DNA from 2 places in the Flavobacterium sp. CG_23.5 genome. Region 1 is predicted to be linked to the other one. Evidence: riboswitches for the same ligand, from Rfam matches in the RefSeq annotation. Region 1 holds a riboswitch; the other holds the start of a gene.
What was found. A riboswitch is a leader RNA that binds a small molecule or an ion and turns the genes downstream of it on or off. The one in region 1 is predicted to bind S-adenosylmethionine.

Region 1 (4,309 bases):
GCAATCAACTGCAACAGTTGTTATTTTGATGGGGATGAGCAAACTGGATCAAATTGTGGCTTTATTCCAAAAAGAATCGAAAGGGGAAATGCCCGTTGCAATTATTCAAAACGGAACGACTCCAGAGGAAAAAGTAGGAATTGGAACTATAAATACAATTCAAAGCGTTGTGGAAAAGAATAATCTAAGTTCTCCAGCGATAATCGTCATTGGAGAAGTAGTCGGCGATAGTAAGAAAAGGGTAGGTTTTTATAAAGAATTGAAATCAAACCACAATAAGGTACTAGTGTATGGAAAGGAATGAGTTATATCCAATATTTTTAAAATTACATCAACTCAATGTACTTATTGTAGGTGGGGGAAATGTAGGTTTAGAAAAGTTATCATTCTTATTGAAATCGAGTCCAAATGCGAATGTTGAGGTGGTTGCACCAAAGTTTTTGCCAGAATTGGAAGAGTTGGTCGAAAGATATCCGTCAGTAAAATTGACTTATAAAAAGTTCAATCGATGGATGCTTCGCAAACGGCACATAGTCATTGCCTGCACCGATGATTTGAAAGTCAATAAACGAGTATTTGATTTGTCTCGAAAAAGATACTTGCTTTGTAATATTGCTGATACTCCGCCATTGTGCGATTATTATTTGGGCGGAATTGTAACCAAAGGAAATGTGAAAATCGCTATTTCGACCAACGGAAAATCACCGACAACTGCCAAAAGATTACGCGAGTTTTTTGAAGAAATAATTCCGGATGATATCAATAAAATGGTCGAAAACCTGAATGAATATCGCAAGACGCTGAAAGGAAATTTTGAGGAAAAAGTCAATAAAATGAATGAGATTACAGCAGCGTTAAAAATTCCCGTAGCGCCCGTAGCGGGAACAGAAAGGAATATACAAGACGGAAGATAAATAGTAATAAATCTTAATAACAAATTTCTGTTTTTTTTAAAACGAATAATTATGATATTTGTCAGTAAAAAATAATAAAAAGCACAGTTACTTTGCATGATAAAAAAGTAATTCAGTAAATAGAATAACAACAACAAATTTCCTCAAAGTCACCCACTCCTACTAAGGGGGGCAGATGGGAGGATAAATTAATAAAAAAATGATTAAAACAGATATACTTATAATAGGAGCAGGTCCAACTGGATTATTTGCCGTTTTTGAGGCAGGATTATTGAAGCTAAAATGCCATATTTTGGATGCGTTACCTCAAGCTGGTGGTCAATTATCTGAATTATATCCTAAAAAACCGATCTATGATATTCCAGGATTTCCTGAAGTTTTGGCTGGGGATTTAGTAGATAATTTAATGGAGCAAATCAAGCAATTTGAACCCGGATTTACACTTGGTGAACGTGCTGAAACCATAGAGAAACAAGAAGACGGGAGTTTTATTGTGACTTCAAATAAAGGGAAGAAATTTCACGCTTCAGTTGTAGCAATTGCAGGTGGATTAGGAAGTTTTGAACCACGAAAACCACTTATCGAAGATATTGAATTTTACGAAGATAAAGGGATAAAATACTTTATTAAAAATCCAGAAAAATTCAGGGACAAAAAAGTTGTAATTTCTGGAGGAGGAGATTCTGCTTTAGACTGGAGTATTTTCCTGTCTAATGTAGCTTCTGAGGTGACTTTGATCCACCGTAGAAATGAGTTTAGAGGCGCATTAGATTCTGTAGAAAAAGTACAGGAACTTAAAAATTCAGGTAAAATCAAAATGATTACTCCAGGGGAAGTAATTGGGTTGAACGGTGCTGAGCATTTAGAATCTGTTGTTGTTGATGAAGATGGCGCACACCGCACAATTCCTACAGATTATTTCATTCCACTTTTTGGTCTAACACCAAAATTAGGACCTATTGGAAACTGGGGATTAGAGATCGAAAAAAATGCCATCAAAGTAAACAATGCCTTGGATTATCAAACTAATATCCCAGGGATTTTTGCCATTGGAGATGTAAATACGTATCCAGGAAAATTAAAATTGATCCTTTGCGGATTCCACGAAGCCACTATTATGTGTCAAGCGGCCTACCAAATTATCAATCCGGGGAAGAAATATGTATTGAAATATACTACAGTTTCCGGTGTTGACGGATTCGATGGAACTCGTAAAGAGGCTCCAAAAGCGGTAGTAAAAGCCATAGTGTAATAAAGTTGCTGAGGTACAAAGGTTCTGAGTTGCTAAGGTTGGTTTAAATCCTTGCAATTCAGAACCTTTTTATTTAAAAGTTTTGCAACAAACTCCCTTAGAAACTTTTAAAAAAAACTTGCAATTGTTAGCGCTATGTCTTTACTTTGCACTGTTCATATATTTATTGAAAGTTATCACGAAAGGCGGAGGGAAAGACCCAATGAAACCTTAGCAACCCTTTATCTTTAAAGAAGGTGCTACATTCTACTTTATGCTGAATTTGTTTCAGCATCTAAGATAGATAACACACGAATACGCACTAGTATTTCTCAAACCTTTTCTTGACAACATATCGATATTTAGCCTACTGAATTAATTTCAGTATCAGGAGCGAACAATTGGCGTTTTTTCTGCCAATACCGTTCCCGCTTTCCGTTGCAATCTTTTATTTTTTAAAGAAAAAAATAAAAGGATTTTCACTGCAATCGGGGCTAAAGAGCTAAAATAGTGAACTTTTGTAATTATTAATCAAAAGTGTGAATCCCGATACCTGTCGAGATTTACAAGAAATAAAAAGTTATGTCAAGCATTTCAAAAGACAGTTTAGGAGTTCCCCCTTCGGGGGCTAGGGGGCTTATCCATGAAGCCATTAAAAAAAACATACTCGTACTCGATGGAGCAATGGGAACCATGTTGCAACGCTACAATTTTTCCGAAGAAGATTTCCGGGGCGAACGTTTCAAAGATTTTCCACATTCCTTAAAAGGAAATAACGATTTATTGTCACTCACGCAGCCACAAGCCATAAAAGCAGTACATGCTGCCTACTTTGAAGCAGGAGCAGATATCGTTGAAACCAATACGTTCTCAGGAACCACCATCGGAATGGCTGATTATCATTTGGAAGATTTGGTTTATGAATTGAACTACGAATCAGCACGAATTGCCCGTGAAGTAGCCGATGAATTCACAGCGAAAAATCCAGATAAACCTCGTTTTGTAGCCGGTTCCATAGGGCCAACAAACAGAACAGCAAGCATGTCGCCAGATGTAAACGATCCAGGTTACAGAGCCGTAACTTTTGATGATTTACGTATTGCCTACAAACAACAAGTAGAAGCATTGATTGACGGAGGAAGTGATTTATTATTGGTGGAAACCATTTTTGACACGTTAAATGCAAAGGCCGCACTTTTTGCCATTGAAGAAGTCAAAGACGAACGTAATATCGATATTCCAATCATGGTTTCAGGAACCATTACGGATGCATCAGGAAGAACACTTTCTGGGCAAACGGTAGAAGCTTTTTTAGTTTCTGTTTCGCATATTCCTTTGTTGAGTGTTGGTTTCAATTGTGCTTTAGGAGCCGATTTGTTAAAACCGTATTTACATACTTTGTCACAAAATACGTCGTTCAATGTATCCGCACATCCTAATGCAGGATTGCCAAACGCTTTTGGAGAATACGATGAAACACCGGAACAAATGCAAGCATTCATCAAAGAATATTTAGACGATAATTTAGTAAACATCATAGGCGGTTGTTGTGGAACAACGCCGGAACACATCAAGTTGATTGCTGATATCGCAAAGGAGTATAAACCAAGAGTTTCAACGGCCACGATGTAGTGATATTTCCTGCGAGGTTTTTTTTGAGCCTTGTAGGTATAAAATGAGATTATGGTTAATGAAAAAAATACCTACAAGGTTTTGGAAACCTTGCAGGATCGTAGAACGAGAAAAAATCGCATCAGTTGATTCAGATAGTGAGTTTGCTTCGTTCATCGGAATGACAAAAAGAAGCAAATAATATTGTTGTTATCACAAAACTGCGTGAGGGATAGCAGTGAAAAGCCCACAGTCTCGTCTTTTGGGAAGAGACGAGGACTTGTAGCGAATAGCCCGACCCTTGTGGTCACGCCCAAAAAATTGAAAAAGAGCTTTGTAAAGAGCAAATGATATAATAAAATAACTTAGGACCTAAGCAACTTAGGAACTTAGTAACTCAAATTAAAATGGCACACAAAGAACATAGAAAAAACCTTGTATTATCGGGATTAGAGCCTTTAATCATTACGCCGGAAAGCGTATTTGTGAATATTGGTGAGCGCACGAATGTGACTGGTTCTAGAAAATTCCTTCGGTTAATCAAAGAAGAAAA
Region 2 (4,309 bases), 1.3 Mb from region 1:
TTTTTGCAACTGAATTATGATTCTTTATTGAATTTATCTGATGATTTGAGTAAAGCTTATGTGCGATCTAAAGTAAGAGTAAGCCAAATAATAGCTGAAAATGATATGATTTCCGTGCGGTATTCTCATTTTGTGAAAACGATAGAAAACCCAAGAGAAGAAATGTTATTGGCACATTTTATGGCAATTTGGCAAATAAAAGATAATAAGTTATTCAGAGGGTATCAAATGAGTCAATTATCATAATATATTTTGATAAGAAAAGGCATCAAAATAATTTCGAAAACCTTACTTTTGCATAACAATTTATAAAAATCACATAAAATATATATCATGAGTGTTTTAGTTAATAAAGATTCCAAAATAATTGTTCAAGGATTTACAGGAAGTGAAGGAACTTTCCATGCTTCTCAAATGATTGAGTACGGAACAAATGTTGTAGGTGGTGTAACTCCAGGAAAAGGGGGGACCACTCATTTAGATCGTCCTGTTTTTAATACTGTAAAAGACGCTGTGGAACAAGCAGGAGCAGACACAACTATTATTTTTGTACCACCAGCTTTTGCTGCTGATGCAATAATGGAAGCTGCTGATGCTGGAATTAAAGTAATTATTGCAATTACTGAAGGAATTCCTGTAGCTGATATGATTAAAGCTAATAGTTATGTTAAAGAAAGAAAGGCAAGATTAATTGGTCCTAACTGTCCTGGAATAATTACTCCAGGTGAAGCAAAAGTAGGTATTATGCCAGGTTTTGTTTTCAAAAAAGGTACTGTTGGAATTGTTTCTAAATCAGGAACATTAACGTACGAGGCTGCAGACCAAGTAGTAAAACAAGGTTTAGGAATTACTACTGCTATTGGTATTGGTGGAGATCCAATCATTGGAACAACTACAAAAGAAGCAGTTGAATTATTGATGAATGATCCAGAAACAGAATGTATCGTAATGATTGGTGAAATTGGTGGACAATTAGAAGCTGATGCTGCTCATTGGATCAAAGCTGATGGTAACCGTAAACCAGTTGTAGGTTTCATTGCAGGAGTTACCGCTCCAGCAGGACGAACAATGGGACATGCAGGTGCAATCGTTGGTGGTTCTGACGATACAGCCGAAGCTAAAAAACAAATCATGAGAGAATGTGGTATTCATGTAGTGGATTCACCAGCTGAAATTGGTAAAAAAGTTAAAGAAGTTTTAGGATAATTTTTTTCTAAATTAAATATTTTAAAAGCCTCACATTTTGTGGGGCTTTTTTATTATAAATGGAATTAAAGAAATACCTTTGCACTTTATTAAAAATAGCTGTTTTAATGGTTTAATTTTAATAAAGAACAAACATAAACGAATGGTTTAGATGATTCTCACGATTTTGTGAGCTTTTTTTACGGAAGCCAATTCAAATAAAAATAAAATAGTATGTACAAGGAATTAAAAAAATTCAAAGTTAGCAATCAGTTTTCATTTACAATAGATGATAGTTTAGAAGAAGTTTGTAATGCTTCTGAAGGATCTGGCGTGTTTTTGGTTTATGTAGTTGGGGAAGAAAAAGAGTTAATTATGGTTGGTTCTACTGGGACTGTTCAAAATGACGGAACTTTGAAAATCAAAAATGGCGGTTTGAAAGATAAAATTGTAAACGGTCATCAATTTGCAAAAACGGGAAGAAAATATTCTTGGCCTGCACAAATGAAAATCGAAGATATTAGTTTGCTAGAAGTAGTTTGGTATGAAACATTCAATGATAAAACTAAAGGTATCCCAACTTTTGTCGAAGGACAAGTTTTACAAAATTTCTTGGATGAAAATGGAAGATTACCAAAATGGAATGTGGCTTTCTAGTACATCTCAAAAAAAATAAAATATAATATTAAAAAAGCTTTACTTCGGTAAGGCTTTTTTTATCAAAAAAACATACAGTTTGTCGTTTTTTAGTAAATGATGTATTACTTTTGCACCCTTTATCACGAATCTCTCAATGAGATAGCAACCTGCAGCAACAAGCAAGGTGCTAAAACGATAAGCCAAATCCTTTGGAAAAAATGTTGTTTACATTCCCATTTTTTAGCTTTCGTTTTTCGTCATATTTAATTCATTTTAAAATTAATTTTATGACTATTTTTTCGAAAAAAAGAGGAAATCCGTACGCTTTGATTCCGTTATTTGTTTTTATTTTTACTTTTTTGGGTGCTGGAATTGTTTTACATGATTTTTACGCATTTCCATCTCCAGTTGCCGTTTTAATTGGAATTATAGCAGCTTTTATATTATTCAAGTCTTCCACTGATGAAAAAGTAACAACCTTAATTGCGGGTTGCGGTGAAAGTAAAATTATGACCATGTGCTTGATTTATTTGCTTGCTGGTGCATTTGCAGTTGTGAGTAAAGCGATGGGCGGTGTTGATGCCGTTGTTAATTTAGGAATCAGCACTGTAGATGCCGCTTATTTTCCATTAGGAATCTTTCTGATTGCAAGTTTTTTGTCAACTGCCACTGGAACTTCTGTAGGTGCAATTGTTGCCCTAGGACCTATAGCCGTGACATTAGCAGATAAAAGTGGTGCTTCTTTACCGCTTATTTCTGGTGCTTTATTGGGTGGTTCTATGTTTGGTGACAACCTTTCGATGATCTCGGACACAACCATTGCCGCAACACAATCGCTCGGCTGTGAATTAAAAGACAAATTTAAAATCAATTTGTTTATTGCGTTTCCTGCCGCAGTGATTACAATTATTTTATTCTTTTATCTAGGTCTAAAATCAGATATAGTGTCGGTTGACCTCCCAATAACTAGTTTTGAATGGATTCCTATTATTCCTTATATCGTGGTAATATTTTTGGCTTTGTTTGGAATAAATGTTTTTTCGACTTTAATTATTGGAACTATTTTAGCGGGTATCATAGGTTATATTGGAGAGTCTTTTACCGTATTGGAGTTTATCCAAAAAATATATGAAGGTTTTATCAGTATGACTGATATCTTTTTGTTATCGATGCTGACGGGCGGTTTAGCCGCGATGGTGGAGAAAGCGGGCGGAATTGATTATCTATTACATCAAATAAAAAGACGGATCAAAAGTAAAAAATCGGCACAGGCAGGAATCGGTGCATTGGTGGGTTTTGCTAATTTGGCAATAGCCAATAACACCGTTTCAATTGTAATTACCGGACCTATTGCAAAGGAGATTAATGACGAATATGATTTGAATCCCAAAAAGACAGCCGCTATTTTAGATATCTTTTCTTGCGTTGTTCAGGGGGTTTTACCTTATGGCGCACAAGTCTTGTTAATTTTAAGTTTTGCTAAGGGCAAAATAGACTTTTTTGATTTAATCAGTAATGCGTGGTACCATCTATTTTTATTAAGCTTTACTTTACTGGCAATTTACAGTTCGAATTGGGATAAATGGGTTGATAAAAATTTTAAAGTATAAAGTTTGGCTAGCTTGAACGTTTATTGAATTTGAAATTTTTTTTAAAAAGTAATTATTCTATATTTGACGTATGGAAAGTAGTCCTGATAGAAGCACATCTCGTGTTTTGGCATGAGTGCAACGTATCGCGGCAATAGCTTCAAATAAATATTAAATTAATTTTAAAACATGAAATTACTAGAAGGAAAAGTTGTTATAATTACTGGCGCAAGTCGAGGAATTGGTAAAGGAATTGCAGAGGTTTTTGCGAAAAATGGTGCAAATGTTGCTTTTACGTACAGTTCATCTGTTGAATCAGCTTTAGCTCTGGAAAATGAATTGAACGCTCTTGGAATTAAAGCTAAAGGATATCAATCTAACGCTGCTGATTTTAACGAAGCGCAAACTATGGTTGACGCAGTAATTGCCGAATTCGGAACTGTTGATGTTTTAATTAATAACGCTGGGATTACCAAAGATAATTTACTGATGCGTATGTCTGAAGCCGATTTTGATCAAGTAATTGATGTCAATTTGAAATCAGTTTTTAATATGACTAAGGCCATTCAAAGAACTTTCTTGAAACAACGTTCAGGATCTATTATTAATATGAGTTCTGTAGTAGGAGTGAAGGGTAATGCGGGGCAGACCAATTATGCGGCATCGAAAGCAGGTGTTATTGGATTTACAAAATCAGTTGCATTAGAATTAGGTTCTCGTAATATTCGTTGCAACGCGATTGCACCAGGATTTATTGAAACAGAAATGACCGCTAAATTAAGTGATGATGTGGTACAAGGATGGAGAGACGGAATTCCATTGAAACGTGGAGGTACAACTGAAGATGTTGCTAACGCTTGTCTTTTCTTTGCTTCGGATATGAGTGCGTATGTAAC

Region 2: linked by a shared signal. The riboswitch ahead of H4V97_RS02505 (Na+/H+ antiporter NhaC family protein) and the one ahead of H4V97_RS08025 (homocysteine S-methyltransferase family protein) in region 1 are both predicted to bind S-adenosylmethionine.

What each region holds. Positions count from the first base shown of each region.
Region 1 is NZ_JAGGNA010000001.1:1,871,718-1,876,026, reverse strand. Features, by position in the region: gene cobA (uroporphyrinogen-III C-methyltransferase) at 1-304, shown strand, start outside; gene H4V97_RS08035 (bifunctional precorrin-2 dehydrogenase/sirohydrochlorin ferrochelatase) at 291-914, shown strand; gene H4V97_RS08030 (NAD(P)/FAD-dependent oxidoreductase) at 1,114-2,166, shown strand; SAM riboswitch class I at 2,337-2,456, shown strand; gene H4V97_RS08025 (homocysteine S-methyltransferase family protein) at 2,728-3,777, shown strand; gene metH (methionine synthase) at 4,164-4,309, shown strand, end outside.
Region 2 is NZ_JAGGNA010000001.1:592,560-596,868, reverse strand. Features, by position in the region: gene H4V97_RS02520 (nuclear transport factor 2 family protein) at 1-246, shown strand, start outside; gene sucD (succinate--CoA ligase subunit alpha) at 334-1,206, shown strand; gene H4V97_RS02510 (hypothetical protein) at 1,420-1,842, shown strand; SAM-I-IV-variant riboswitch at 1,957-2,053, shown strand; gene H4V97_RS02505 (Na+/H+ antiporter NhaC family protein) at 2,112-3,434, shown strand; gene fabG (3-oxoacyl-[acyl-carrier-protein] reductase) at 3,603-4,309, shown strand, end outside.